4 regions of the Micromonospora sp. NPDC005553 genome follow, and region 1 is predicted to be linked to each of the others. Evidence: riboswitches for the same ligand, from Rfam matches in the RefSeq annotation. Region 1 holds a riboswitch; each other region holds the start of a gene.
The links. A riboswitch is a leader RNA that binds a small molecule or an ion and turns the genes downstream of it on or off. The one in region 1 is predicted to bind cyclic di-AMP.
Positions count from the first base shown of each region.

Region 1 (7,069 bases):
GGGCTGCCGTCCGGGCGGAGCGCGATGTCGTTGACCAGCGGCGCGTCAGCGGACGGTGCGCTACGCAGCACCACCGCCGAGGAGCCGCGCGGCGCGCAGGGCACTCCCACCGTGACGCAGTCGGTGAACGCCGGCTGGTTGGTGGTGTGGTCCGGGTCGATCCGGACCAGCCCGGTGGCCGGGGTGCCGGTGTCCAGTCGAGGGGCGTGCAGCAGGTCGAAGTAGTGCGTCCAGTCCCAGTAGGGGCCCGGATCCCAGTGCATTCCCCGCACTGTCGAGGGGATGGTGCCGGGCACGTTGTCGTGGCCGATGATGTGCTGGCGGTCCAGTGGGATGCCCAGCCGCAGCGCCAGGTGGCGGACCAGCTTCGCCGAGGTCCGGTACATCGCCTCGGTGTACCAGGTGCCCTGCGCCGCGAAGCCCTCGTGTTCCAACCCGATCGACTTCGCGTTGACGTACCAGTTGCCGGCGTGCCAGCCGACGTCCTTCGTCTTGACGTGCTGGGCGATGTGCCCGTCGACCGAGCGCAGCGAGTAGTGCCAGCTCACGTAGGTCGGGTCCTGGACGAGTTGCAGGGTGGTGGCCCAACTCGCCTCGGTGTCGTGGATGACGATGTACTCGATCTTCTGCCGCGCGGGCCGGTCGGAGAGGTCGTGGTTGCCGTAGTCCCCGTCGCCGAACGCCTCGTAGGGCGCCGGGATCCACTCGCAGGAGATGGTGCGGGGGCATTCCACCCCGTCCGGGCGGGCCAGCCGGCGCAGGCCCAGCCGGTCCAGCCAGGAACGTTCGGGCCGCACCGCGCGGGCCGGCAGGGTGATCCGTTGGCCGTCGTCGGTCACCCGGGCTTCGCCCGCGCCGATGGTGGTGAAGACCTCGTCGGCGAAGGCCGCCGCGGCGTCGGCGCTGTCCGCGCCCGAGTACCGGGCCACCGCGCCGTACCAGGCCGCCGGGTCGGTGTCCGCGCCGACCGGCGCGCCCAGATCCCTCTGGTACGCGCTCAGCAGCGCCGCCCCACCCCGGATGTTGAGGCCCGCGTCGGTACGCAGTGCCTCGGGGGCGGCACCGGTCAGCGCCGCGGCGGCGTCGACGGTCTGCAACGCGGCGGTGGACGGGGCGGGCGCCTCGACCGGTCGGGGCGCGGGCACCCGGGCGGGACGGGAGTCGTCGCCGCGTGGGTCCTCGGCACCGGCGTCGTGGTGGCCGCGCCCGGGTAGGGCGGCCACATGCCGGGCGTCGGTCAGGTGCATCGGGCCGTAGCCGCCACTGGTGCTCGGTGTGCCGGCGTTGGTGTCCCAACGGGACTCCAGGTAGGAGACGCCGAGCAGCACGACGGCCGGTACGCCGTACTCGGTGGCCGCGTCGGCGTACTGCTGTTGGCGGTCGGTGGTGGGCGCGGCAGCGGCCGGGCCGACGGAAAGTGGCACCGTGGTCGCGGCGGCGACCACGGTGGCGGCGAGCAGCGCGCGCCAGCCGGTCGACAGGGTTGGATGGTGCATCGAACCCCCTAGATTCTCGCGGAGTTAGGTCAAATCACCATCGCGCCGTCCGGGAGCTCGCGTCAATACCTTTCCATCTATCGAAGCTTGGGGAAAGAATTCTTCACACACGGTCGGTGACCTCATCCAATCCGTACGGAGTGTCACGGCCGCACGGGTTGCGGATCGGTAACGGGCGTCTCTACTCTGGTCATTTGTCGGCCCGACAGCAGCTCCGCCCACCCCGGGCGGTAACGGACCGACACCGCCGAGTCGTTTCCGAGCGAACCGGGGACCCAGGTCCCTCGGGGTGAATCCGCAGCCACTGCGGTAGGGCGCCGACTTCCCGCCCGAACCCGTCAGCTAACCCGGTAGGCGGTCAGGAAGAAGGAGTACGGAACCCCGGTGGCACTCCATGCCCCGCGGCCGTCGTCCGAGCGGTCGGCATCAGCCGGCCCGGCGTCGATAGTGCCGCGCCCACGCTGGTCCCGCTTCACCACCGCACTCGCCGCGCTGGCCGGCGTCGCCGTCGTTCTGACCGGCAGTGCCACGGCGGCCCACGCCGACCCCTCCGTCGCCGAGATCGAGCGCCAGATCGACGCCGACTGGAACAAGCTCGAACCGATCATCGAACGGCACAACGCCACCCGCATCGACCTCGCCGCGAAGCGCAAGCAGGCAGACGCGCTGGCCGCCCGGATCACTCCGCTCGAGCGCCAGGTCGACGCCGCGATGGACAAGGTCAGCGCCCTTGCCGTACGCGCCTACATGGGTGAGAACGTCTCGACCGTCAACGCGATGCTGGGCAGCCGGTCGCCCAGCGAGGTGGTCGGCCAGCTCGAAATGCTGGACCGCTTCGCGCACAACCAGCAGAAGGACGTCCGCGAGGTGGCCGACCTGCGCGACCAACTGGCCGCGCAGAAGGCGCCACTGGACGAGATGGTGGCCCAGCTGACCCGCACGGAAGCCCAGCTGGCGGCGAAGAAGAAGCAGATCAACGACGAGATCGACCGCCTGCAGAAGCTGCGCCTGAAGGTGTACGGCAGCGGTGGCGGCGGTCCGCTGCGCCCGGCGCCCTGCCCGGGTAGCTACCCCGGCGGCGCCGCGGGTACCGCGGTCAAGTTCGCCTGCGCGCAGATCGGCAAGCCCTACGTCTGGGGTGCCGAGGGCCCGAACTCGTACGACTGCTCCGGGCTGATGCTGGCCGCCTGGGCGAAGGCCGGCGTGTCGCTGCCGCACAACGCCGCCGCGCAGAGCCGGGTCACCAAGAACGTCAGCAAGGGTGACCTGCGCCCCGGCGACCTGGTCTTCTACTACAGCGACATCCACCACGTCGGCATGTACGTCGGCGGCGGCTGGGTGGTGCACGCCTCGCAGGCCGGTCAACCGGTCAAGATGAAGAAGGTCGACGACGGCCCGATCCACAGCTACGGCCGTCCAGGCTGACCCAGTGTGACCGTAGGGCCCGTCGCGATCGCGTCGCGGCGGGCCCTCGTCGTTCTGGTCCTAGCGGGTGGGCCAGGTGCGCCAGTGCTGCCAGGCGCGGCTGGGTGTCGGCCCCCGCTGGCCCTGGTAGCGCGAGCCGTAGACCACCGAGCCGTACGGGTGCTCGGCCGGCGAGGAGAGCCGGAAGATGCAGAGCTGCCCGATCTTCATGCCCGGCCACAGGGTGATCGGCAGGTTCGCCACGTTCGAGAGTTCCAGCGTCACGTGACCGGAGAAGCCTGGGTCGATGAAACCGGCGGTGGAGTGCGTGAGCAGCCCGAGCCGGCCCAGAGAGCTCTTGCCCTCCAGCCGGCCGGCGAGCTGGTCACCCAGCGAGATGACCTCCAGCGTCGAGGCGAGCACGAACTCCCCCGGGTGCAGCACGAACGGCTCGCCGTCGGGGACCTCGACCGCCGAGGTGAGGTCGTCCTGCTGCATGGCCGGATCGATGTGGGTGTAGAGGTGGTTGTTGAAGACCCGGAACAGCCGGTCGAGTCGGACGTCGATGCTGGAGGGTTGGACCAGGGTGGGCTCGAACGGCTCCAAGCCCAGCGTGCCGGCCTTGATCTCGGAGACCAGGTCACGGTCGGAGAGCAGCATCGGACCACCATAGCCGCGTTGCCGGAAGTGGCCGGATTCGGTGCCGGACCAGCGCGTCGAGGTCGCTGCTCGTACATTTGTTCGATAGAATGCCCACATGGCTTCCTGGTCCGAATTCGCCGCCGACGAGCCCCGACTCGCCGACGGGATCCGCGTTCTCCTTCAGCAGTACGGGCCGGGCTTCGGCTATCTGGCCACGGTCCGTGCCGACGGCGGGCCCCGCGTCCATCCGGTCTCCCCGGTCATCACCGCCGAGGGGCTGTTCTGCTTCATCATCGACTCGCCCAAGCGCCGCGACCTCGAACGTGACGGCCGTTACGCGCTGCACTCGTTCCCTGCGGAGGAGAGCGACGACGAGGCGTACGTGGCGGGTCACGCCCGCCCGGTGACCGATCCGATCCTGGTGGCGCAGCTGGCGCAGAGCGCCCGCGCCGAGCCGCAGGTCGACTGGCGGCTCTTCGAGTTCACCGTCGACGTGGCCATGCTCACCCGCCGCGAGCAGCACATCGCGGGCATTCCGGGTCTCGGGCCGAGTCGGCCGGCCGTTCGGGTCTGGCTCGACCCAAACGCCCAGTCGGCGGTGGCAGCGCCCCTCGCCGTCCCGCAGACGCGCCCGACCCTCCTCAGCCGTGACGTGCAGTGCACGGCCGCCTGACCACACGACCGGAAGATCATCGGTGCTGGCTCCGTCGTGACGGAGCCGGCACCGATGCGTACGCCCGCCACGCCTGCCACTCCCGCATGATCCACTCGACTTCAACGAACTTGCGGTATCCCGGCGCTCCGGACGCCCCGACTTCCAGGAAACCGAGTGGATCATCCCTGCCGACCCGGGCGGCACGGTCCGCAGACACCTGCGGTCACCGGGGGTGCCTGGGTGCATGGGCCCGACGACTCGGGTACAGTGGTGCCGCTTGCGGGTGTAGTTCAATGGCAGAACATCAGCTTCCCAAGCTGACAGTGCGGGTTCGATTCCCGTCACCCGCTCCACGATCAAAGCCCTGGTCAGGACAACAGTCCCAGCCAGGGCTTTTGATGTTGCGCTGGTCAGGGCTTCACGTAGTGCTGGCGGGGGAACAAGCGCATGAGGCGCGGCAGGCGTTGTTCGATCTCGGCGAGGCTGTCGCTGTCCCAGGGTTCATCGATTGGGGCTGGATCGAAGTACGGGCGGTGGCCCCGGGCGTCCAGCGCTTCATAGAGGCTGTCTTCACGCCCGGTGATGTGGTCGTAGGCGCTGGACGCCACGTAAGCGAGTTCTTCCCAGTGCGGCCACTCCGCGTCGGCCCGTTCCCAGAGACTGCGGCCGGCGAGCGCACGCACAGCGGGCAGGTCGGCGAGGTTGTCGGGGTTTTGGGCGACGTGCTGCCACCAGCGCTGCCCCTGGCCGATGAGCCATGGTTGGAAGTACCAGAACGAGTCGCTGCTACACAGGCCGTCCGTCTCCTCGGCTGACGGCTCCAGGAACTTCCAGAATTCCGCCGAGTTCACGTCAAGGACGGTAACGGTCCAGCCGGCGCAGGTGGTGTGGTGCCTAGCGGGAACTCGCAGACGGTGCGCCAGGGGCTGATGTCCGGTGTTCCGGCGATGAGCCTGACTCTGTCGATGGCCGCGTTGATCGGCAGGTGCGTGGAGATGGTTTCTGCGGCGTGGCTCAGCGTGGGCTTGGCGGCGTCGTGACCGATGGTCAGGTGCGGCACCACATCGCTGTGCGCCCCGGCGTAGGGGGGCGCCTCGGGAAACTGCTGCCACACGGCCGAAGTGAGTTCCCGGAACGGGCGAGCTGGCTGTGGAGCAAGCCAGACGACCGTGTCACCGAACCAGCCGACGTCCGTCAGTGCGACGTCGAACCGCGGTATCCCGGCAATGGTCTCGCGCAGTACGGCCAAGACCTGCTCATCGATCTGCTGCGGGGGCAGGAACGGGTAGAGGACGGTCACGTGCGCTGGCACCCCCCACCCGGCGGCCGGGTCGAGCGATGCCCGGAAGGGGCCCACCGCATCCTCGGCCTCGGGTATCGGCACGATGAGCGCGGTCTGTGTCGGTTCCATCCCCACAGCTTTCCGCCACGGTCGGTGCCGGTCCACTGGATTCACCGCCCGCCAGGCGGCCCGCACCCACCAGAGATCAGGCAGCAGGAGGCGTGGTGTGTGAGCGCCCGATCTCAGTCTCGGGACCGCATCCGGGCAGCGAGAAAGGACGGCCGCTCGGTGAGGCGGGCGTAGGCGTCCTCGTTGACCTCGCGAAGTTCGACGCGCGGCCGTGGCTCGATGAGCTTCTCCAGGAGGAAGCCGGCGTCCAGGAGTTCGCCGAGGAATGCTTCCAGCGTCATCCGCTGGAAGTGGAGGGCACCCGGCCCGTGCGGCAGATCGACCCAGGAGTCGTCGTAGTAGGAGCCGCCGAAGTGTCGCCAGTCAGCCGTCGGATGGGTGGTCGAGATGACGAGCCAGCCGGCGGGACGGAGCACCCGACGCATCTCGGCCAGCAACTGCCGCCGGTTCGTCAGATGGTGTATGACCAGCGCGCAGACGACCCCGTCGAACGACGCGTCGGCGGCAAAGTCCAACGGCCGCTCCAGGTCGTGCAGGCGTAACTGTGCCTGAGCGGCACGGGAGTGCGCATGGCGGAGCACGGTGGCGCTTGCGTCGATGCCGGTCACCCGGGCGCCCCGCGCCAACAGTTCGGCCGCATAGTGACCGGCACCGCAGCCGACATCGAGGATGTCCGTACCGGCGAGGTCACCGGCGAGTGCCAACATCGCAGGTCGATCGGTATACGCGTTGTAGGGGCTGACGTCGGCGTTCTGTGCGAAGAACTCGCCGAGTTCGTCGTGGTAACCGGTCTCGGTGCGCATCCGAGCACGATCCCGACCGCTGAGGGGATCCGCAAGCGTATTCGCGCGACGGCACCTCTACCGGTAGTCGGCGAAGATCCGACGTTGCACGCCATCGACGGTTACCGGGCCACCATGCGGAAGAATCCATTGTGGCCTGGTGTGGCCGAACGGCACGCCGACGCAGACGACCGCCTCGGGGTTGTAACGGGTCACCACGTCGACGACAGTGTCGCGCTGCTGCTCGCGAAGTCGCGCCCGATCTGCGGCCGGGGGTCGACGGGTGTGGTCGGAGACCGGCGGACGGGCGAGCAGGACCGCGTCGACGGCGCTGAGGAGACCGCGTTCACCCAGTGACCGGACGATCCAGCCGACCTCGCGGGCGGGGAGCAGCTCCTCCGACGTTTCGATGATCAGCACCCCGCCGTGCAGGACCTCCGGGGGGAACGGGAAGCGTCCCGCCGTCAGGATCCACTGGATGACCTCCAGGCAGCCACCCCAGGTGCGGCCGGTGACCGCTCGGGCCGGCCCGTGCCAGCTCCACGGCTCCGTCGGTTCGCGCTCTCCGAACGACTTCAGCGCCTGCGGATCTGCCCAGTCGACGCCGATGTCCTCGGACTCACCCGGGTCGGTGATCTCCAGCCGTTCCCCGGTGAGCAACGCCGCTCGCAGCGACCGG
Region 1 is NZ_JBIAJD010000002.1:781,987-789,055, reverse strand. It holds gene ACFYPG_RS11045 (N-acetylmuramoyl-L-alanine amidase) at 1-1,496, opposite strand, end outside; cyclic di-AMP (ydaO/yuaA leader) riboswitch at 1,732-1,867, shown strand; gene ACFYPG_RS11040 (NlpC/P60 family protein) at 1,881-2,921, shown strand; gene dcd (dCTP deaminase) at 2,982-3,560, opposite strand; gene ACFYPG_RS11030 (pyridoxamine 5'-phosphate oxidase family protein) at 3,658-4,215, shown strand; tRNA gene ACFYPG_RS11025 (tRNA-Gly) at 4,477-4,550, shown strand; gene ACFYPG_RS11020 (DUF4240 domain-containing protein) at 4,608-5,048, opposite strand; gene ACFYPG_RS11015 (2'-5' RNA ligase family protein) at 5,045-5,608, opposite strand; gene ACFYPG_RS11010 (class I SAM-dependent methyltransferase) at 5,722-6,411, opposite strand; gene ACFYPG_RS11005 (LD-carboxypeptidase) at 6,469-7,069, opposite strand, start outside.

Region 2 (7,069 bases), on a different contig from region 1:
GCCATCCCCTCCGCAGACACGATCATCCAGGTCGACGAGAACGACTGCATCACCGACATCCCGGTGCGCTCCCGGCTGCGCCGTGGTCAGACCCCGCAGGCGTTCCGCTCCCCCACGATCCGGGCGGCGTACCAGCTCGCCGAGGACGACAGGGAATTCGCCGCCACCGACGACTGCGGCGTGGTGCTGCGCTACCTTCCCGGCACCCCGATCAAGGTGATCGACGGTTCGGACGAGAACATCAAGGTCACCCACCCGGTCGACGTGCACCTGGCGGACAAGCTCTTCCAGCTCGCCGCCGCGCAGGCCCCCCGGCTGACCGACCACCGCAGCTACAGCGAGGAGCTGACCGGCCGGACCATCGTGGTGTTCGGCGGCAGTTACGGCATCGGTCACGAGTTGACCGAGCTGGCCCGCCGCTATGGCGCCCAGGTCTTCCCGTTCAGCCGTTCCAGCACGGGCACCCACGTGGAGCGGGCCGAGGACGTCGAGGCCGCGCTGACGACCGCCTTCCAGGCCACCGGCCGGATCGACCACGTGGTGGTCACCGCCGGCATCCTGGAGAAGGGCGCCCTCGCCGAGATGGACGAGGAGACCATGGACCGGCTGCTCCAGGTCAACTTCGTCGGCCCGGTGACCATCGCGCGCCAGGCCCTCCCGTACCTCCAGCAGACCAAGGGCCAGTTGCTGCTCTACACCTCCAGCTCCTACACCCGAGGCCGGGCCCGCTACGCGCTCTACTCGGCCACCAAGGCCGCCCTGGTCAACCTCACCCAGGCGCTCGCCGACGAGTGGGCCGACGTGGGCGTCCGCGTCAACTGCATCAACCCGGAGCGCACCGCCACCCCGATGCGGACGCGGGCCTTCGGCGAGGAGCCGGAGCACACCCTGCTCGCCGCTGAGGCCGTCGCCCAGTCGTCGCTGGACGTGCTGATCTCCGACCTGACCGGTCAGGTGATCGACGTACGCCGGGCACCCGGTGACGGGCCCACGCCGAGCGTGCCGGCGCAGTCCGGGCCGGGTCGGGTCGAGGCACCGGCCGGCGCGACGTCCGCCAACTGACGCCGACGGCTGCGGAACCACGAACGGAGCGACATGCGCGGCGACCTGGTCCGAAAGCTGGCCGCCCGGTGCCTGACCACCGGGTTGGCCGTGCTGGCCTTCGTCGTGCTGGCTTTGACCGGCGCCACCGGCTGGGGGCTGGCGTTGGCAGTCGCCGCGCTGGCCGCCTCGGCCGCCGAGCAGCGGATCCGGCCCGGCGCCGACCTGGTGGCGGAGACGGCGTTGATCGCCGCGGCGATCCTGGTCGGTTACTCCCGGCGGCTGGACGACGGGCTCGACCTCGCGCTGGTCGCCACCGGGCTGGTACTGCTGGGTCTGGTGCTGCTGGTGGGGCCGCTGCGCACCGCCGGCGGTCTGGAGATCCGGACGGCCAACCTGCCGGTACGCGCCTGGACGCCGCTGATCGCCGATCGGCTCGGCACGGCCCTGCTCGGGCTGCTCGCCGCCCTGGCGCTCGCCGCCGCGCTCGCCCTGCCGGCCGGTGTGGCACTGGCCGCCAGCCTGCTGGTCGGAGCGGGCGCCGGTGCGGTCGCGCTGGACCTGGCCCGGCGACGGTTCAGGCCACGCGCCGGTGGCGGGTCGGTGGCCGCCGCGCTGCGCCGGCACCAGCCGGAGTTCCTGCTCTACTTCTCCGCGCCTCCGGGCTCGGAATACCAGGTCACCATGTGGCTGCCGTACCTGGAACGGATCGGCCGACCGTTCCTGGTCGTGCTGCGTGAGCCGGAGTTCCTGGCCCCGATCGCGGCCGCCACCGACGCGCCGGTGGTCTACTGCCCCACCCTCGGGGCGATGGACCAGGCGTTGGTGCCGAGCCTGCGGGCGGCGTTCTACGTCAACCACGGTGCGAAGAACAGCCACTGCGTCCGCTTCACCCAGCTCACCCACATCCAGCTGCACCACGGCGACAGCGACAAGGCGCCGAGCGCCAACCCGGTGTCGGGGATCTTCGACCGGATCTTCGTAGCCGGGCAGGCGGCGATCGACAGGTACGCCCGCGCCGGAGTGCAGATCCCGGCCGACAAGTTCGTGGTGGTGGGTCGTCCACAGGTCGAGTCGATCGAGGTACGCCCGGAGCCCGCAAGAGGATCGGCGCACCCGACGGTGCTCTACACGCCGACCTGGACCGGGCACCACGCCGACGCCGACTACTGCTCGCTACCGGTGGCCGAAAGCCTGCTGCGCCGACTGTTGGAACGCGGCGCGACGGTGATCCTGCGAGCCCACCCGTACACCACGCAGAACCCGGCCTCGGCCCGGCAACTGGGCCGCCTGACCGAGCTGCTCGTCGCCGACCGGGCCCGCACCGGCCGCCAGCACGTGGTCGGCGCGGCGGCTCGGGAGCTGAGCCTGACCGAGTGCGTCAACTCCGCCGACGCGCTGGTCTCCGACGTGTCCGGAGTGATCTCGGACTTCCTCTACTCCGGCAAGCCGTACGCGGTCACCGACATGGGCGACGAGGGCGACCGGTTCGTGGAGCGGTTCCCGCTGGCCGGGTCGGGATACGTGCTGCGTCGGGACATGTCCAACGTGGACGACGTGCTGACCGCCCTGCTGGACACCGACCCGCTGGCCGAGGCCCGCTGGGCCACCCGCCGCCGCTACCTGGGTGACTTCCCGGCCGAGTCGTACGCCGAGGCGTTCCTGGCCGCCGCCCGCCGGGAGCTGGCACCGGCCGAGGCGCTCACCGCGACCGCACCGGCATAGCCGCTCAGCGGTAAGGATCCAGCAGCGCCAGTACCGCCGCCGGGTCCTCCACGTGCGCGTTGTGTCCGAGACCGGGCAGCGTGGCGACCGGTACGCCGTACTCCTTGAGCTGTTCGTCGGTGACCATCGGGTCGCTCTCCCCGCGCGCCAGCACCACCGGCACGTCGGTCGCCGCCAGCAGCGCGGCCAGATCGGGCTCGCCGACGGCGAAGGCCGCGGGGTCCATGGCGAGGCGCCACCGGCCGTCGACCTGGCGCAGCCCGGCTTCCACCACCGGGTGGTCCGGCGGGACCAGACCGGTGAGCCCGGCGACCCGCAGGTAGCGGCGAGCCGCCTCGGTGCGGGTGGCGAACCAGCTCACCGGTCGGGCGGCGAGCTCGGCGGCGCGGCTCAGCTCGGCGGGTGACCAGAGTGCCTTGATGCCCAGCCCGACCACGGCATCCACCGGCGTTCCGGCGTCGCGGGCGGCCAGCGCCAGGCCGACCACCCCACCCAGCGAGTGCCCGAGCACGACCAGCCGGTCGTCGGGGACGAGGGCCCGCGCGATCTGCTGAGCGAAGCCCGCGAAGGAGTACGACGGCAGCGGCGACGCCCAGCCGTGGCCGGCGAGGTCCGGTGCCAGCCACCGTCCGGGCCAGTGCTGCTCAAGGTACGGGGCCCAGGGCAACCACACGTCCCCGGTCGTTCCCATCCCGTGCAGCAGCAGCAGGACCGGCCCGCGGCCGGTGTGACCACCCGTTTCATCCACCACGGCCGCAGTCTCCCACGGTTCAGGGTCGGGTACGAGGGCCGTCGATGGCGGGCCGGGCGGACAAACGCCGCGGACGCCGGCTCCTTGTGGGAGACGGCGCCCGCGGCGGTCAGGGTGCCCGGGTCAGGCGGAGTAGCCCCGGCTGGTGATCCAGTTGGCCAGGTCGATCGTGGTGATCCAGTACGACGGGTCGGCCGGGTTCGCCGAGTCGGCGATCCGCACGGTGCGACCGTTGTCCTTGTAGCCCACCACGGCGATGTAGTGCCCACCGCCGTAGGAGTGCCACCCGCCGTCGGTGTCGACGGCGTCCCCGACGACGTTGGCCACCACGCCCCGGCCGTCGGTGACGGCCTTCACCACGTCAGCCTGGAGCCGGTCCATCTGGGCCGGGCTGGGCGTGCCGGGGAACATCCGGGTCCGGTACGGGGAGCCCTTCACCTCGGCGTTGAGCACCCGGGTGGTGTCCTCGGCCGAGTTGGTGCCCATCTCGGTGGTGCCCAGTTCGGCGCCGAGCTCCTCCTGGGTGCGGTCGATGCCCGCGGCGCTGAGCGCGTTCCGGGTGGCCGCCGGGCCGCAGTTGTAGTAGGTGTTCTGCGCCTCGTAGTCGTAGTCGAGCACCTTCGTCGCGGGAGGCTTCGGCGGCGTCGGCTTACGGGTGAGGTCGGGGTTGCTCTTGGCCTTGGCGGCGGGCGACGCGGCGCTGGTGGCCGGGGCGGCCGTGGTCGGCGCGGCGCTGGCAGAGGGGGACGCGTCCCGGGCCTCACTGCGGGAGGCGGCGACGTCGCTGCGCATCTCGGCGACGGTGGTCGCGGTGCGCTGGCCGGCCGGGGCGTCGTCAGCAGTGGTGAGCAGGGCGCCGGTGGTGGTGGCGATAGCGAGGGCTGCGGCGGAGGCGGCGACGATCTGGTACGGGCGCTCGGTGGCGAGGCGACGGAGCTGACGCTGCAGGGTGTGCTTCACGGGGTCCTCCACGGATCGGGGGGAGAGCGGCACACCGGGGCCGGACCGGTATCCGGGCAGGCGCCAGCGCGCGGACCGTGGTCCGCGGGTGTGAACCGCTCAGGGGAACGCCCGGATCGGCCGGGCGGGAAAGGCGATGACCCGGGGGGTCAGCTCACCGTCACGCGACGATTGAGCGGGTGCACCGCCGCGCCGTGGAGGCGAGGGAACAACCGAGGGGTGGAAAGGTGCTGCACGAGGATGGGACTCCTTCCGACACCGCCTACCGGGTTAGCTGACGGATTCGGGCGGGAAGACGCCCTACCGCGGGCCGTGGCTCGCGGATTCACCCCGGACTTACTGGTGGGTCCCCGGTTCGTAGATCACGATTAAGCGGGTCGATGCGGCGTCGCGTCTTGCGATCGGTTACCGCACCGGACGGGACGACACTACTGGCGTCTCAACGCCCTGCCAAGCCAGGTTCACCTGCGTAAACCCCAATTGGCGCCACAATTTCTGCGCGTAATGCCGACGATGTGACTCGATGGGACAACCAGTTACGGCGACGCCTAGGGGCGACAACCGGACAGGCCGTAAAGAACGCGGCCACAATCGCGGGAACAATCCCGTCGATCGCGTCGGACGTCCGATTTCCCGATTGGGTGACCGGCCTCACATAACGGATTGGGCTCAACCCACCCGGGCCGGGCGCCACAGTGCCACGACGGCGGGACGCAACGCCCCGGCGACCGTGCGGCGCGCGGGGACCACGCTCGGGCGGAGCCGGGCCGCCGCCGCGTACGCCTCCTCGGCGAGGGCACGAGCCGACTCGGCGGCCAACTCCGCGTCGCGCCAGGCGACCCGCTCACGGTCGGCGGCCACCTGGTAGTCGGTCGACCGCGCATCCCGGATCACCCGGCTGATCAGCACCTCCTGCTCGACCGGGTGTCGCCGGGGATCCCAACCGCGCCGGTGCCCGAACACGTCGCCGAGCTGCGCCATGGTCAGGTCGCCCCGCCAGTACGCCGCCATCGCCGCCCGGTGCAGATAGCGTTCCCGGGCGGCGTACTCGGCGGGGGTGTGTGGGGTCTGCGGGGTGGGCAGTGCCCCCGCGCCAGCGAAGCGACGCGCGGCGGCGTCCGCCTCGTCGTACCCGATCCAGGCCTGCTCCAGCTGTTCCTGAGCGGCCAGCCAGGCGGCACGCCGCCGCTGGGCGGTGGTGGCCGCGCGGGCCGCGGCAACGGCCACCTCCTCGGCGTAGCGGCGCCTGTCGACGGCCTCGGCGTCGGCCAGCTCCTGAGCGGTGAGCCCGGCCGGGACCGGATCGCCGGTCGGCCGGGCCCGTTCGGGGCGGGCGGCCAGCACGGTGAGCAGGCCCAGCGTCAGCAGGAACAGCGTCGACCAGATGGCGGCGGCCCGCGGCACCTCGGTCACGAACTGGTAGAAGACGACGGTCTCCATGGTCGGCACCTCGGGGAGAGAGCAGTGCGATGGAAAGCCGCGCCGACCAGCGGGCCACGGCGGGCCACGGGTCGGCGGGTCAGGGAGCGGGTGGGTCGACAGGGCGCGGCGGCGGGACGGTCGTCCCGGTGGCTCAGCGCCCGGGTGGGGCCCGGGAAGCCCGACCGCTCGCACTGGCGACGAGGGGCAGCCGGTCAGATTCGGCCGCCCTGGCCGGCAGCACGCCGGCCGCGATGGTGCCCTGATCGCCGGGGAGCGCCACCGGCGCGTCGACCGACCAGGTCGGGACCGACTCCTCGGTGGCCTTCGCTGCGGCCGGACGGGCCGCGCCGTGTGCCCCCGAGCCGGTGGCGTCGGCACCATCGTCGCCCGACGCACGGCCGGCGTAGATGACGGTTGACTCCGTTGGCGCGGCGTGTCGGCAGGAGGCCGCCAGCGAGCCGGCGACAGTGGTCGGCACCACGCTCGACGTGGGCCCCGTGCCAGGCGTCGACGTGGCGGCCGTGGCCGGGCCTGCGCCGAGCGCCAGGGCCGCGACGACGGCGAGGCTGGTCAGCACCCGAGTCGCCCAGCGCGCCACCCACCACAGCGGACAGGTGAACGCGACCGGAAGCACGTCCCCACGCTACCGTCGCGCCAACCCGTGCGCATCGACCACGGGCGTGTCGGATCACGCCGCGCCGACCCCCTTTGACCAGGGTGGACGCCGTCAGCGCAGGTCGACGTAGGTTGATCGACCGCCAGCCTGACCGGCCTCGTCGGCGGGTCCGTCGACCTCGCCGCGGGCGATGCTTCCGGGGTCTCGCGCGTCGTCGTCGCCGGCCGGGCGTTGTCGCGGGACGGGCGCTGGACGGGCCGCGCGGCGCGGCGCGAGCCGGCGCATCATCGGAGTTTCGACGAAGCGGTGCAGCAACCCGGCGAGGATCAGGTTCACCGCCAGGAAACCGAGCACCACGGCCGGGCCACGCCAGCCTCCGAAGCCGATCCCCCAGGTTCCGCTCCAACGCAGCACGCTCGTCATCACCAGCACGTGTACCAGGTAGAAGGCGAACGAGACCTCACCGAGCCAGACCAACGGCCGGGAGCGCCACGGCGAGCGCCGACCCCGCACGTCCGCGTCCGCGGCAGCGGTGATGACCAACAGGTACGCGA
Region 2 is NZ_JBIAJD010000004.1:381,237-388,305, reverse strand. It holds gene ACFYPG_RS18930 (D-ribitol-5-phosphate cytidylyltransferase) at 1-1,062, shown strand, start outside; gene ACFYPG_RS18925 (CDP-glycerol glycerophosphotransferase family protein) at 1,096-2,766, shown strand; gene ACFYPG_RS18920 (alpha/beta fold hydrolase) at 2,771-3,517, opposite strand; gene ACFYPG_RS18915 (C39 family peptidase) at 3,641-4,489, opposite strand; cyclic di-AMP (ydaO/yuaA leader) riboswitch at 4,722-4,862, opposite strand; gene ACFYPG_RS18910 (hypothetical protein) at 5,147-5,917, opposite strand; gene ACFYPG_RS18905 (hypothetical protein) at 6,051-6,533, opposite strand; gene ACFYPG_RS18900 (acyltransferase family protein) at 6,627-7,069, opposite strand, start outside.
Region 2: another riboswitch for cyclic di-AMP. It lies ahead of ACFYPG_RS18915 (C39 family peptidase); the one in region 1 lies ahead of ACFYPG_RS11040 (NlpC/P60 family protein).

Region 3 (7,069 bases), on a different contig from region 1:
TCAGGTCGATGTCGGTCGCCTCGGTGACCGCTCGGATGGCCGTCACCGACGCGTACCCGGCGGCCAGCAACGCCACGTCCGTGCCCGGCTGTGCGGCCTGCCCCGGCTCCTCCAGCGAGGTACGGACGAACCCGTGGCCGGATTCGGCCACCGTTATCTGCACCTGGCCGAAGCTGGCCAGGGTGCCGCGCCGCACCCCGCGCAACTGCCCGTGCGGCAGGTCCGGGGTGTTCACGTTGAGCACGCTCTCCATCGGCGCGGAGGTCAGGCGGGGGAGCAGGTCCAGGGCGACCCGCGCGGCGGTGCCCCAGTGCCTCTCGGCGTCGCGTATCCGGGCTGCGGCATCCACCGCGGAGCCACCGCTCGCGGCCGTCGCCTCGCCGACGGAGAGCACGTCCAGGGAGACCGCCATCGCCCGGCAGCCGTTGCTGGCGGCGGTGAACGCGGCGCCCACGGTCCCGGAGTGCAGCACCGCCCGGCCGGCGTTGGCGCCCCGGTTGACGCCCGAGAGCACCACCGACGGCGGTGGTCCGAACGCCCCGTGCAGGGCGATCAGCGTGATGAAGCCCGGCGACCCGGCGACCCCGTACGTCGGCACCCCCGCCAGGTCCGGCAGCGGATGGTCGTTCACGACGACCCGCCCGTCGCGCTCCACGGCGCTCATCGCGGCGCTGGTGCCGCTCGCCTCCTCCATCGGGGCGGCCACGACGACGTCCAGGCCCCGCCGCCTGGCTGCCCAGGCCAGCGCCTGGATGCCCGGCGCGGCGACCCCGTCGTCGTTGGTGATCAACACCCGCAGGGTCATCGCTCGACCACCCGGCCGGCCAACTCGTCCGGGGTGGTCCGCTCCTGTTGACGGCTGTCCGCCGGCACCAGCCGGACCCGGTCCACCAGGCCGGTGATCGAGTCCAGGCGCCCGGTGCCCAGGCCGTGCCGGGTCACGTTCAGCGCGCCGGCGGCGGCGCCGGTGCGGATGGCGGTCCGAATGTCGCCGCCCCTGGCCACGACGGCGGCCACTCCGGCCGTCATCGAGTCGCCCGCGCCGCGTGGGTCGGCGGCCTCCAGCCGGGGCATCTCGACCTGGAACAGTTCCCCGTCGATGAGCGCCAACGCCGGCTGGTCGGCGCGGCTCACCACCACCGTCTCGGCGCCGCCCGCGTGCAACTCGTACAGGGCCCGGGTCAGCTCCTCGGTGTCGTCGCTGCGGGCGCGGCCGTCGCGGATCAACTCCTCGTGACTGACCTTGAGGAAGAACACCCCGCTCTCCAGCACCGAAGCGAGGTGATCGCCGGAGAGGTCGACCACCACTCGAGCACCGTTCGCGCCGAGGTCGGCGGCGAAGCGTCGGTACAGGTCGGCCGGCACGAGCCACGGTTCGTTCGGCCCACTGAGGATGCTCACCGAGGCCCGTAGGCCCTCGCCGAGGGCGAGGTTGTACAGCTCGTCGATCTCGTGCCGGCTCAGCGGCTGTCCGGGCACGTCGGCGATCTCCTGTCGGGAGCCGTCGCGGCGATCGTGCACGTACCCGCCGCTGCCGGAGTCACGGACCACCACCTTGAGGTCCACACCCTCGCTGACCAGCAGTGGCTCCAGCACCTGGCCGATCTCACCGCCGAGGGCGGCGCAGAGCACCACGTCGACTCCGAGGGAGAGCACCATCCGGGCCTGCCAGACACCCTGCCCGCCGGGGTGCAGGTGCAGCTCGGGGTGGTCGTTGGGCTGGTCCACCATCACCGTCAGCTGTGGGGTGGGCGCGAAGACCATCACGTGCCCACTCATCGGTCGTCGCCGTTCATGCTGGCCGCCCTCCGGCACCTTCGGAAGATTTCGTACTAACCGACCTTAATGGCGCAGGTGGTGGCAGGTCGTCGCATCGGCCCGGTCCGGCGCGGCGCTGAGGGTCCGTGGGGCGTTGCCAGCCAGACATCGGTACGGGACGATCGGGCGACCAGACGACGGCGGGAGACGGTGTGCTCAGCAGCGATACCTTCAGCTACACCGTCCAGGCCCGGTGCTCACCCGCCGAGGCGGCAGCGTTGCTCAGCGACCTGACCCGGCAGGGCGAGCTGCATCCGCTGATCGTGCGGGTTCGCCGGGTACCGCCCCGGCCCGGTGCCCAGGCGAGCTACACGATCAACGACCGGTTGGCGGCCGGTCCGCTGCGCTTCCGGACCACCTACCACGCGGACGTGCTGATCAGCGAGGCCGACGAGATCGTCATGGTGGCCCGCCAGTGGCCGGCCACCACTGTGCGGAACCACACCCGACTACGCGCCGAGCCGGACGGCCTGACCCGCATCGACGTCGAGATCACCCTGACCGCGCCGAGGCCCCTGTTCCGCTACGCGTTCCGCCAGGCCCAGGCCGCTCACCTCGCCCTCGCCACCCGACTGGGCGCCGCCCTGGACCGCACCAACAACACCCCGCCCCCCTGACCCGCCCCTGGCGCGCCGATCTTGCAGTTTCGGCTGTCGATATCAGTGGGATGAACCCATATGTCGGCGCAGTAACTGCAAGATCGCGGGCGTGCGGGGTGTGCGGGGCGGGGCGTGGGGTGCGTTAGGTCGGGGTTGGCGCGCTGTTGCGGGTCGGGCGGGTGATGGGACGTCGGCCCCACGGCTTGTAGGTGGAGAGCACTGTCGCGATGACCATCAGGCTGGTCGACACCGCCGGTGCGATGACCAGGTCGGCGCGATCGCGGGCGGGCAGGGCGGCGCCGACCGCTCCGGCGTGACGCAGATTCGGGGTGAGCAGGAACAGCACCAGCCCGACCATCACCGTGGTGAGCACGAGCTTGACCAGCACCCACCGGTGGCGCAGCAGGCCCCATGGGGTGAGCAGCGAACTGGCGACTCCGATCAACCACACCAGGACGCTCAGCGGCGCGAACAGCACCGTGCCGACCAGGGCCGTGACCGGATAGACCACCGCCGGATCGGCACCCCGCTGAACGGCGACGCCGAGGGTGAGCAGCACCAGGTCGGCGCCGAGCCAGCCGAGCGAGGTGACGAGGTGCAGGGTGAGCAGCGCCTTGCGGGTGGTGGGTCGGATCCGAGGCATACCGCGATGCTGCCCGCCGGCCACAGCCGGGTCGTCCGACGAGCGACGACATCAGGGGTACGCCCGGTGACGTAGCCCGGCCCCTGACGCCGTGATGCCTGTGAGCCATCCAGTGGCTCACAGGCATCACGACGAGTGGGTCAGTAGACCGACAGGTGTACGTGGTTGGTGTGGTCGCTGGACGGGTCGCCGCCCGCCCCGCTGTACGACTTCCACCCGCTGCTGGGCAGCCAGATCTGCCTGTACCAGATCACGTAGAGCACGGCGAGCCGGTCCGCGTTGCGGATGAAGTACGCGGCCAGGTTGTTGCCGTACGTCTTGTCGCCGCCGGTGGCGTCGCCGCCGAAGCCGTTCTTCTGCGCCGCGAAGTCGCAGGCCCGGCCCTTCGGGTGTTCACCCGAGCCGCTGGGGCGGTGGCACGAGACGTACCGGGTGAATCCCGCGGCCTTGGCCTGATTGAGCGCGTGCAGGGTGCGCGGGGTGATGCAGCCGTTGGCCGGCGTGGGGTCGTTGACGCTGCACGACTCGGAGGGCCAGGAGCCGTCGGAGTTGCGTGGCGCGGCCTTCGCGTTGGCGCTGGAGGTGCCGCGGTTGGAGCCGGCGTCGGCGGTGGTCTGCGGCTTGGGCGTGGTGGCCACGGTCAGGGCCCGTTCGGCCTGCTCCTTGCGCTTGGCCATCACCGCGACCTGCTTGCGCTGTTCGTTGATCTCGCCGTCCAGGGCGACCCGGGTGCGGTTGGCCTTGTCCTTGGTGTCCAGCAGGTCGCGCAGCACCCGGTCCTCGTTGGCCGCCACCGCGTCCAGCGCGGCGGCCCGGTCCATGAAGCCTTCCGGGGTGTTGCTGTTGAGCAGCGCCGACACCGCACCGAGCCGGCCGGTGCGGTAGGCGACCTCGGCGATCTCGCCGACCTTGCCGTTGCGCTGGTCGATCTCGACCTCGATGGTCTCCAGCTGGGTGCCGAGCTGCTTCTGCCGTTGCACTGAGGTGTCCAGGGCGCGCTTCGCGTCCAGGTAGCCCTTGCTGGCCGCATCGAGCTGGGCCCGCAACGCCGGGGTGCCGCCCTCCTCGTCGGAGTCGGGTGCGGCGGCTCGCAGGCCGGTCGGGGGAGCGGCCGAGGCGGTGCCGGCCGGAAGCGCGACGCCGAGGGCGAACATCGCGACGATCAGGGCCGCCAGTCGGGCGGCGGGTGGTCGTGCTGGTGCCACTGCGCATGTCCTTCCGTCAGCCGCCGACCGGGTTAGCTGACGGGTTCGGGACGGAAGATCCCTACCGCTGACGCGGATACACCCCAGGAACATGGTTCCCCGGTTCGCCCAGGTGGGCGATTAGGCGGCGACCGCCACCGGCGCCGGGAGGGCGCCGCCTGGTGACGGCCGGGACCGAGCCTACCGGTGCGGGTGGGGCCGCTGCAGCCGATGTGACGGACGGTGCGTGCGTCAACACGGAAATCGACGAACCGGTCACCATTCGATGGAGCCGCAGGCTCCAGAAGCGGCGCCAGGCTCGATCTGCAAGGTCGCGTGTTCGATGCGGAAGTCGTCGTGCAGGGCCGTACGTGCCGCGGTGAGCACCGCGCCGACCTCCGCGCCCGGTGCCATGGTCAGGTGGGCGGAGGCCACCTCCATGCCCGAGGTGAGCGTCCAGACGTGCAGGTCGTGCACCTCGACGACACCGGGGACGGCGGCGAGCCGGTCGTGCACGGCGGTCACCTGGAGGTGCTCCGGGGCGGCCTGCACCAGGATGCGGATGGCGGCGCGGGCCAGCCGCCAGGTGCGCGGCAGGATGAACACGCCGATGGCGACCGCGACCAGAGGGTCGGCCCACCACCAGTCGGTGACGGTGATGAGCAGCGCCGCGCCGATGACGCCGACCGAGCCGAGCAGGTCACCGAGCACCTCCAGGTAGGCGCCCTGGAGGTTGATGCTCTCCTTGGCTCCGGCGCGCAGCAGCGCGAATGCGGCGATGTTCGCCAGCAGGCCGAGCACGGCCACCACGAGCATCGGGCCGGCGATGACCTCATGCGGGTCACCGAAGCGGCGGATCGCCTCGACCACCACGTAGATCGCGACGCCGGAGAGCAGGACGGCGTTGGCCAGCGCGGCGAGCACCTCGAGCCGGTAGAGCCCGAAGGTGCGCTGCGGGTCGCCGGTGGCCCGCCGGGTTGCCGTGATGGCGGCGAGCGCCATCCCGATGCCGAGCACGTCGGTGAACATGTGCCCGGCGTCGGAGAGCAGGGCGAGCGAGCCGGTGTGCAGTGCGACCACCGCTTCGACCACCATCAAGGTGGCGAGCAACCCGAACGCCGCCCAGAGTCGACCTCGGTGCTGGTGTGCGGCATTGGCGACGGACCCATGGTGGTGGTCATGACCTGCGCCCACGAGAACCACCTTCCGCCGCTGGTCGGGACCTGGTCAAATGTATGCTCACATCGCTATGTATGCAAGTGTACGGGCAGGGCGTTCCGCCGGCGGCAGTCCGCACACGTCAGCCGGTCGGGTCGATGGTGGTGAGACGCTGGGTGGCCCGGGAGAGCGCCACGTACAGGGTGCGCACCCCGGCGCCCGGATCCGCCCGGATCTCGCTCGGGGCGACCAGCACCACCCCGTCGTACTCCATGCCCTTGGCCTCCAGGCTGGTCACCACCTGCAACCTGGGCGCGCCGAGCGCGCCCAGCCAACCGGCGACCTCGTCCCGGCGGGGGACCGGCGTGATCACCCCGACCGTGCCCTCCACCTCGGCCAGCAGGCCGGCGGCGGCCTCCACGGTCGCGGTCTCCAAGCCCGTCGGGGGCACCACCAGCTCCACCGGCTCGACCCCGGTGGAGCGGACGGCGGTCGGCAGCGGCAGGTCCGGGTAGAGCCGCCGGATCTCCGCCGCCGCCACCGCGAAGATCTCCGCCGAGTTCCGGTAGTTGGTGGTGAGCGTGAAGTCGTGTCGCTTACGCCGGCCCAGCGCCTGGTCGCGGGCCCGGGTCAGCTCCTCCGGATCGCCGGTCCACGCGGTCTGCGCGGGGTCGCCCACGACGGTCCAGGAGGCCAGTCGGCCGCGTCGACCGATCATCCGCCACTGCATCGGCGAGACGTCCTGTGCCTCGTCCACCACCACGTGCGCGTAGTCCCGGTAGTCCTCCGGGCGCTCCCGGGCCGCCGCGCGGGCGGCCCGTTGCCGTTCACCGAGGGTGCTCAGCTCACGGACGCCGCCGGCGAGCTGGAACGGGTCGCGTCGCGCGCGGGCCGGCTGCGCGGGCTTGCCGAGCAGCGCGTCCAACTCGTCCAGCAGTGCCACGTCGGCGATGGTCAGCCCGGCCGAGTCCAGGTTCCGGTACGCGGCGTTGAGCAGCCGGATCTCCGCCGAGGAGAGGATCCCGCTGGCGTACCGGCGCAGCCGATCCGGCTGCGCCAGCCAGCCGAGGACGTGCCGGGGGTGCAGCCGAGGCCACCACGCCTTGAGGAACTCCCGGAACTCCGACCGCTCGGCGATCTCCGCCTCGAAGGCCGGTTGCTCCGGCAGCCGACCGCTGCTCAGCTCACGGGCCTGCGCCCAGAGCGCGGCGAACACCCCGTCGAAACCGGCCCGGCGCACCTCGTTGCGCCGTGCCCCGCGTTGCAGCGCACGGTCCCGGACCCGGTCCAGCGCGACCCGGTCCAACCGCAGCAGCGTGCCCCGGTAGAGCAGCCGCAGCTCACCCGGGCCGCCTGGCACCGCGTCGCGGGCCGCCCGCTCCAGCACCCGACGCATCCGCAGCGAGCCCTTCACCGCCGCCACCTCGGGCGGGTCGGGGCGGGTGGCTGTCATCCCCGGGAAGAGGGTGCCCAACGAGTGCAGGGTCGCGGTGTCCTCACCGAGCGACGGCAGCACGGAGCCGATGTACTCGACGAACACCGACGACGGGCCGACCACCAGGATGCCGCCGCCGGCGTAGCGGCTGCGGTCGGAGTAGAGCAGGAACGCGGCCCGGTGCAGGGCGACAGCGGTCTTGCCGGTGCCGGGGCCGCCCGCGACGATCGTC
Region 3 is NZ_JBIAJD010000008.1:97,857-104,925, reverse strand. It holds gene surE (5'/3'-nucleotidase SurE) at 1-805, opposite strand, end outside; gene ACFYPG_RS29040 (PfkB family carbohydrate kinase) at 802-1,779, opposite strand; gene ACFYPG_RS29035 (SRPBCC family protein) at 1,971-2,435, shown strand; gene ACFYPG_RS29030 (hypothetical protein) at 2,560-3,060, opposite strand; gene ACFYPG_RS29025 (coiled-coil domain-containing protein) at 3,201-4,265, opposite strand; cyclic di-AMP (ydaO/yuaA leader) riboswitch at 4,271-4,402, opposite strand; gene ACFYPG_RS29020 (cation diffusion facilitator family transporter) at 4,521-5,438, opposite strand; gene ACFYPG_RS29015 (HelD family protein) at 5,545-7,069, opposite strand, start outside.
Region 3: another riboswitch for cyclic di-AMP. It lies ahead of ACFYPG_RS29025 (coiled-coil domain-containing protein); the one in region 1 lies ahead of ACFYPG_RS11040 (NlpC/P60 family protein).

Region 4 (7,069 bases), 460 kb from region 1:
GGTCGGATCGCGGGCGATGGCCAGCAGGACGTGCCCGTGATTGGTGAGGAACGTCCAGTTCCGCCCACTGCCGGTGTCGCCTGTCACCGTGCTCGCCATCGTGTGACCGCCCTTCCGGATGTCCGTCTGCCCTCGCGAGAGTCTGGTCCGCCCCGCCCCGGGAAGGTTGCCCAGGGTATGGCCGGAGTCAACGTATGAAATCTAAATCACGCATACCTTGACGCATCTTACGGTGCGTGTGACGGTGGAGCACGAGCCAGCGCCCGCCGCCCGGCCGGCGGAGAGCCGGTTTGACCAGGTCAGATGCGTCGAGACGAGGTGCGGGATGAGTCATACCGGGAGCTCCGGCGGTCAGCCGGGTCCGCAGCGGATTACCGACGGGGCCACCGCGCTCAGTGAGCCGACCCGGGCGTACGCGGAACTGGTCGCCGGCAACCGGCGCTTCGTCGATGGCGCCCCACGCCACCCCAACCAGGATGCCGGGCACCGGGCCGCGGTGGCCGACGGGCAACACCCGTTCGCGGTGATCGTCGGCTGCTCCGACTCGCGACTGGCTGCCGAGATCATCTTCGACCGGGGGCTGGGCGACCTGTTCGTGGTTCGCACCGCCGGGCACACCGCCGGCCCCGAGGTGCTCGGCAGCGTCGAGTACGCGGTGACAGTGCTCGGCACCCCGCTGGTGGTGGTGCTCGGTCACGACTCCTGCGGTGCGGTGCAGGCCGCCCGGGAGTCCGCCGCGACCGGTACCGCGCCGAGTGGCCATCTGCGCGCCGTGGTCGACGCCGTGCTGCCCAGCCTGCGCCGGGCCGCGGACGAGGGCGTGGACGACATCGACGGCATCGTCGACATCCACATCGCACAGACCGTCGAGACGCTGCTCGGGCAGTCGCCCGTGCTGGCCGACGAGGTGGCGCGGGGGCGGTGCGCGGTGGTGGGCGTGTCCTACCGACTGGCAGCCGGAGCGGTACGCCCGGTGGCCGCCGTTCCGGCCGGCTTCACGACGTTGACGACTCCGGCCTCGACCGACCCGGCCGCGCCTGCCACCGTCTGACGCGACGAGGGCCGCTCCGCGTTACGCGGAACGGCCCTCGACGGGGATCGTGCGGGTCAGAGCAGCGACATGTGGACGTGGTCGGTGTGGTTCGACGGCCCGCTGTACGAACTCCAGCCGGTGGCCGGGAACCAGATCTGCCGGTTCCAGATCACGTAGTAGATGCCGAGCCGGTCGGCGTTACGGATGAGGAACGCGGCGACGTTGTTGCCGTACGTCCGGGTGTCGTTGTTGTGCCACGGGGAGAACCCGCTCTTCTGTAGCGACCAGTCGCAGGCGCGGCCCTTCGGGTGCTCCCACGGCCCGCCGGGGCGGTAGCAGCCGACGAACCGGTTGAAGCCGGCCGCCTTGACCTCCTTGTACGCGTGCAGCGTGCGCGGCGTGATGCAGCCGGAGGTGGTGGGGTCGTTCTCGCTGCACGACTGGGCCTTCCAGTCACCGTCGGCAGTGCGACCCGGGCCGATCTTCGCGACCTTGGAGGTGGCATCCACCAGGCCGCCGGTGAAACCCTTGCCGCCGACGAGGGAGAGCGCCTTGTCGGCCTCGCTCTTGCGCTTCGCCATCAGGGCGGTCTGCTTCTGCTGCTCGCGCACCTCGGTGTCGAGGGCCAGCTTGGCCTGCTCGGCGCGGGCCTTCACCTCGTTGACCTCGGAGAGCTTCTTCTCGTTGACCATGTTGATCTCGTCGAGCAGCCCGGCGCGCTGGACGAACGAGTCGGGCGCGTCGCTCTCCAGCAGCATCGCGACCGCGCCGATCCGGCCGGTCCGGTACGCCTGTGCGGCGATCTGCCCGACCTGCGGGGCCAACGCGTCCAGTTCGGCCTTGGCCCGGTTGACCTCCGCCGCCAACTCGCTCTGCCGCTTCTTGGACTTGTCCAGCTTGGACTTCGCGGCGGAGTAGTCACGGTTGGCCTGCTCGATGACGTCGTTGAGCAGCTTGGGCTCGCCGTCCTCCTCGTGCCCGGACGGTGTGGGGTTCGTCGGGGCGGCGTGCGCCGGGAACGGCCCGGCGAACACGGTCAGTGCGGCGATCACGGCCACCACGGGTGTCAACCAGCGGCGTAGGGGTGCCGTCACAATGTTCCCTTCCGTCGACCGCCGACCGGGTTAGCTGACGGGTTCGGGGCGGAAGTGGCCCCTACCGCTGATGCGGATTCACCCCAGGTACCTGGGTCCCCGGCTCGCCGGTTGGCGATTGGGCGGTGGCACCGCAGACGCCGCTTCGCGCCTTCATCGGTAACCGGCAGCGAGGTTACCCGAGAGTCGACCGGCTGAGCTACGCCTGGATGCCGACCAAAAGCGTCATTTCGCCATAGCGTTGAGTGACCAGTGACGGGGTTCTCAGGGTGGATGCCCGATCTGGTCACGCTGAGGAGTGTCACCATGCCGTATCCGTGCTCCTGTTCGACTTCGGCCACCGGTCGGTGGCCTCGGGTGGGGGTGCGGTCCGCGTCCGGTCCGGTTCGTCGGAGCCGGCCGTTCGCGGTGAGCTGAGTGCGGCCAGTGCCTCGCTGCGGTCCGGCTGGGGCCGGGGCTGGGGCGCGGGAGCGTCGGTGGGCGCTGAGGCGTCGCTGCGCCCGGCGGCGGTGACCACCGCGGCCAGCCCGGTGGTCAGCGGCACGGCGGCGATCAGACCGAGGGTGGCGACCGCGCTGCGGACGATCTCCTGCGCGAGGAACTCACTGGTGAGGATCTGCCCGATCGGCCGCGAGTCGGCGGTGAGCAGGAGCAGCAGGGGCAGTGACGCACCCGCGTACGCCAGCACGATGGTGTTGACAGTGGAGGCGATGTGCGCGCGGCCGACCCGGGTGGCGGCACGGTAGAGCTGCAACCGGGTCAGCCCGGGGTTGGCGTTCGCCAGTTCGGTGACGGTGGCCGCCTGGGTGACCGTCACGTCGTCGAGTACCCCGAGTGACCCGATGATGATTCCGGCGAGCAGCAGTCCGTGCAGGTCCACGTCGCCCTGGAACATCGACAGGGTGGTGGCGTCCTCGCTGCCGAAGCCGGTGAGGTGGGTCGCGGCGGTGGCGATGGTGGCGAGCACGCCGGTCAGGACCAGGCTGCCCAGGGTGCCGAGCACCGCGACCGAGGTCTGTGCGGTGACCCCGTGGGTCAGATAGAGCACCACGAACATGATCAGGGCCGCGCCGACCACCGCCACCAGCAGCGGTGACCTGCCGGCGCTGATGCCCGGCAGCACGAAGGTGAGCAGGATGGCGAAGCTGGCGGCCAGCCCGGCGAGCGCGGCCAGACCTCGCCACCGACCGAACGCGACGATCGCGGCCGCGAAGATCACCGCCAGCCACACCATCGGGGTGCCGCGTTGGTGCTCGGCGATGTTCCAGTTGCTGGTGGCGGGATCGGTCGGGTCGGCCAGCTCGACCAGGACCACCTCGTCGCCGACCTCGACCCGGGGTGCGCCGGGCCCGTCGGGCACCGGAGTCCGTACCTGCTGGCCGGCGGTCGGCCCGTCGTCCACCCGCACGTCGACAGTGCCGCACCGCCCATCGCCGACCCTCGGTGTGCCCTCGGGGACCGACGGCGCCGGCGGGCACGGCTCGCTCACCACCCGTGTGACAGTGCCGGGGTAGCGCGGCACGTCGGCACCACCATCGGTCTGCGGTGACCCGCCGCGCGGCCAGAGCAGCACCGCGGCCAGCACGGTGGCGACGAAGAGGGGTACCACAGTCACGACGAGGATCCGTCGCACCCGAGGCGGGGCGGACGGAGCGGGGTGAGTGTGGTCGGCGGCCAAGGTGAGACTCCCAACGATCCGGTGCGGGATACGGGTCAGCGGGCCGGGCGGTTCACCGTTGCGGTGGAAACGCGGCGGACGGCGGGGCGGATCGCTGCCTGATGACCGCTTGATCACGGACGGTCAGTGCTCGGCCCGGTCGGCCGAGGGCACCGCCACGACGTGGCGGCGCCGGTGCCCGACTGTGCAGCGGCATTCGGAGGGCCATCGGGGGAGATGCTAGCCAGCCCCTCCGAGGGTTGCAGGTCGCGGCGGAGTGTCGGGCGGCCGAACCGCTCGCGCGGCGGTCTCCGGGGCGGCATGTTGGAGCCATGCCCGCTCCGTCACCGTCCGGCCCCGACCGACCGCGACACGCCGAACCCGTGCCACACGACAAGCATTCCGGGCACGACAAGCACGCCGGACACGATCCGGCGATGTTTCGCCGCCGGTTCTGGGTCTGCCTGGTGTTGACCATCCCGGTGGTGCTGACGAGTCATCTCGTGTCGGGTCGGCTGGGCCTGAGCGGGGACGTCGTCCCCGGTCAGGGCTGGGTGGGCCCGGTGCTCGGCTCGGTGGTGTTCTGGTGGGGCGGTTGGCCGTTCCTGGTTGGCGCGGTTCGAGAGGTCCGGGACCGGGCGCCCGGGATGATGCTGCTGGTCGCGATGGCGATCACCGTCGCGTACGCCGCGTCCCTGGCGACCAGCGTCGGCGTCTTCGACCTGGACTTCTGGTGGGAGTTGGCCGCGCTGGTCACCATCATGCTGCTCGGGCACTGGCAGGAGATGAAGGCCATCGGACAGGCCCGGGGAGCGCTGGCGGCGCTGGCCGCGCTGTTGCCGGACGAGGCCGAACGGGTGCCGGCGGACGGGCGGGTCGAGGCCGTGCCGGTGACGGGCCTGCGGATCGGCGACGTGGTGCTGGTCCGGCCGGGAGGCCGGGTGCCGGCGGACGGCCGTGTCGTCGAGGGCGGCGCTGAGCTGGACGAATCGATGATCACCGGGGAGTCGCGGCCGGTCGTCCGGACGACTGGCGACCGGGTGGTGGCCGGCACCGTCGCCACCGACTCGGCGATCCGGGTGCGCGTCGAGGCGTTGGGTGAGCAGACCGCCCTCGCCGGCATCCAGCGGATGGTCGCCCAGGCCCAGGCTTCCGGTGGACGGGCCCAACTGTTGGCCGACCGGTTCGCCGCCGCGCTGTTCTACCTGGCCACCGGCACCGCCGTGCTGACCGTGCTGGTCTGGACCGCGCTCGGTCAGCCCGACGAGGCGGTGGTCCGTGCGGTCACCGTCCTGGTGATCGCCTGCCCGCACGCGCTGGGTCTCGCCATCCCGCTGGTCGTCGCGCTCTCCACCGCGCTCGCTGCACGGTCCGGGATTCTGGTCAAGGACCGGTTGGCCCTGGAGCGGATGCGGACCGTCGGCGCCGTGCTCTTCGACAAGACCGGCACGCTGACCCGAGGCGAGCACGGGGTGACCGACCTGGCGACGGCGTCCGGCGTCGAGCGGAGCGAGGTGCTGCGGATCGCGGCCGGTGTCGAGTCGGATAGCGAACATCCGTTGGCCCGGGCGATAGTGGCGGCGGCCGGCCGCGGCGGCCCGGCCCGGGCAGCCGGGTTCCGGTCGCTGCCGGGCCGCGGTGTGAAGGCGACAATCGACGGTACGGAGTACGCGGTGGGCGGGCCGGCGCTGCTGCGCGAACTGGGCGTTTCGCTCCCGGCGGAGCTGGAGGCCGCGACCGGGCGGTGGTCGGCGCGGGGTGCCGCGGTGTTGCACCTGGTGCGGCTGCCCGACGCCGTGCTCGGTGCGTTCGCGTTGACCGACGAGGTGCGTCCGGAGGCCCGGCGCGCTGTCGACGAGTTGCGTGCCGAGGGTGTCCGGACCATCGCCATGATCACCGGTGACGCCCGGCCGGTGGCCGAGGCGGTCGCCGCCGACCTCGGCTTCCGGCCCGGCGTCGACGAGGTCTTCGCCGAGGTGCTGCCGGCCGAGAAGGACGATCGGGTGGCCGAGCTCCAGCGGCGGGGGTTGGTGGTGGCGATGGTCGGTGACGGGGTGAACGACGCGCCTGCGCTGGCCCGGGCGGACGTGGGCATCGCGATCGGCGCGGGCACCGATGTGGCCATCGAGTCCGCCGGGGTGGTGCTGGCATCCTCGGACCCGCGCGGGGTGGGGGCCGTGGTGCGGCTGTCCCGGGCGTCGTACCGGAAGATGCGACAGAACCTGGCCTGGGCGGCCGGCTACAACGTGGTGGCGCTGCCGCTGGCCGCCGGGGTGCTGGCCTGGGCGGGTGTGGCGTTGAGCCCGGCGGTGGCCGCGGTGCTGATGTCGGCGTCGACGATCGTGGTGGCGCTCAACGCTCAGTTGCTGCGCCGGGTCCGTCTCGATCCCGCGCCGGACTGAGCGCGGTCAGCCGCGCTTCATGAGCCGGCCGACCGCCGCCATCATCTCGGTGGCCATCTCGTCGGCCCGACCCTCGGCGGCGCCCTCGTGCATGCAGTGCCGGGCGTGCCCGTCGAGCAGCCCGAGGGCCACCTTGTCGAGGGCGGCCTGGATGGCGGAGATCTGGGTGAGCACGTCGATGCAGTAGCGGTCGTCGTCGACCATCTTCTCGATGCCCCGGACCTGCCCCTCGACGCGGCGGAGCCGCGCGAGCAGCTGGTCCTTGCTGGCGGTGTATCCGCGGATCGGGGTGGGTGCGGTCATACCGACCAGGATAGCGTACCCCCAGGGGGTATGGTACGGTCGGTTCTGTTGAGATACCCCCACCGGGTACCGGTACCACGAAGGAGACGATCCAATGGTCGACACGACGTACCAGGTGCAGGGCATGACCTGCGGGCACTGCGTCAGCGCGGTGAGCGCCGAGGTCGGCGCCATCGCGGGTGTGCGTGACGTCCAGGTCGACCTCGCCGCCGGCCGGGTCACCGTCAGCAGCGACCAGCCGCTGGACACCGCCGTCGTCCGGGCCGCTGTCGACGAGGCCGGTTACGACCTCGTCGACGCGTGATCGGCGGGTCGGCGTGCGTACCGTGACGAAACTGGCCGGGTTCGCCGTTGGCCTGGCGGCGGTCTTCGGCGCCGCCTACGGGATCGGCCGGGTCGTCGACCCCGCCCCGGTCGCCGAGAGCCGGCACGACGATGCCACCACCCCGACGGCGGACGAGCGGGGCGGGACGGGCGATCGGCTGCCCGGCGGCTTGCTCGTCTCCGAACGTGGCTACACCCTCGAACCGATCGACGCCCCGGCCGACGAGTTCGCCTTCCGGATCGCCGGCCCGGACGG
Region 4 is NZ_JBIAJD010000002.1:320,878-327,946, reverse strand. It holds gene ACFYPG_RS08820 (MarR family winged helix-turn-helix transcriptional regulator) at 1-99, opposite strand, end outside; gene ACFYPG_RS08815 (carbonic anhydrase) at 326-1,051, shown strand; gene ACFYPG_RS08810 (hypothetical protein) at 1,108-2,127, opposite strand; cyclic di-AMP (ydaO/yuaA leader) riboswitch at 2,132-2,262, opposite strand; gene ACFYPG_RS08805 (YibE/F family protein) at 2,429-3,805, opposite strand; gene ACFYPG_RS08800 (copper-translocating P-type ATPase) at 4,222-6,186, shown strand; gene ACFYPG_RS08795 (metal-sensitive transcriptional regulator) at 6,193-6,489, opposite strand; gene ACFYPG_RS08790 (heavy-metal-associated domain-containing protein) at 6,584-6,793, shown strand; gene ACFYPG_RS08785 (hypothetical protein) at 6,807-7,069, shown strand, end outside.
Region 4: another riboswitch for cyclic di-AMP. It lies ahead of ACFYPG_RS08810 (hypothetical protein); the one in region 1 lies ahead of ACFYPG_RS11040 (NlpC/P60 family protein).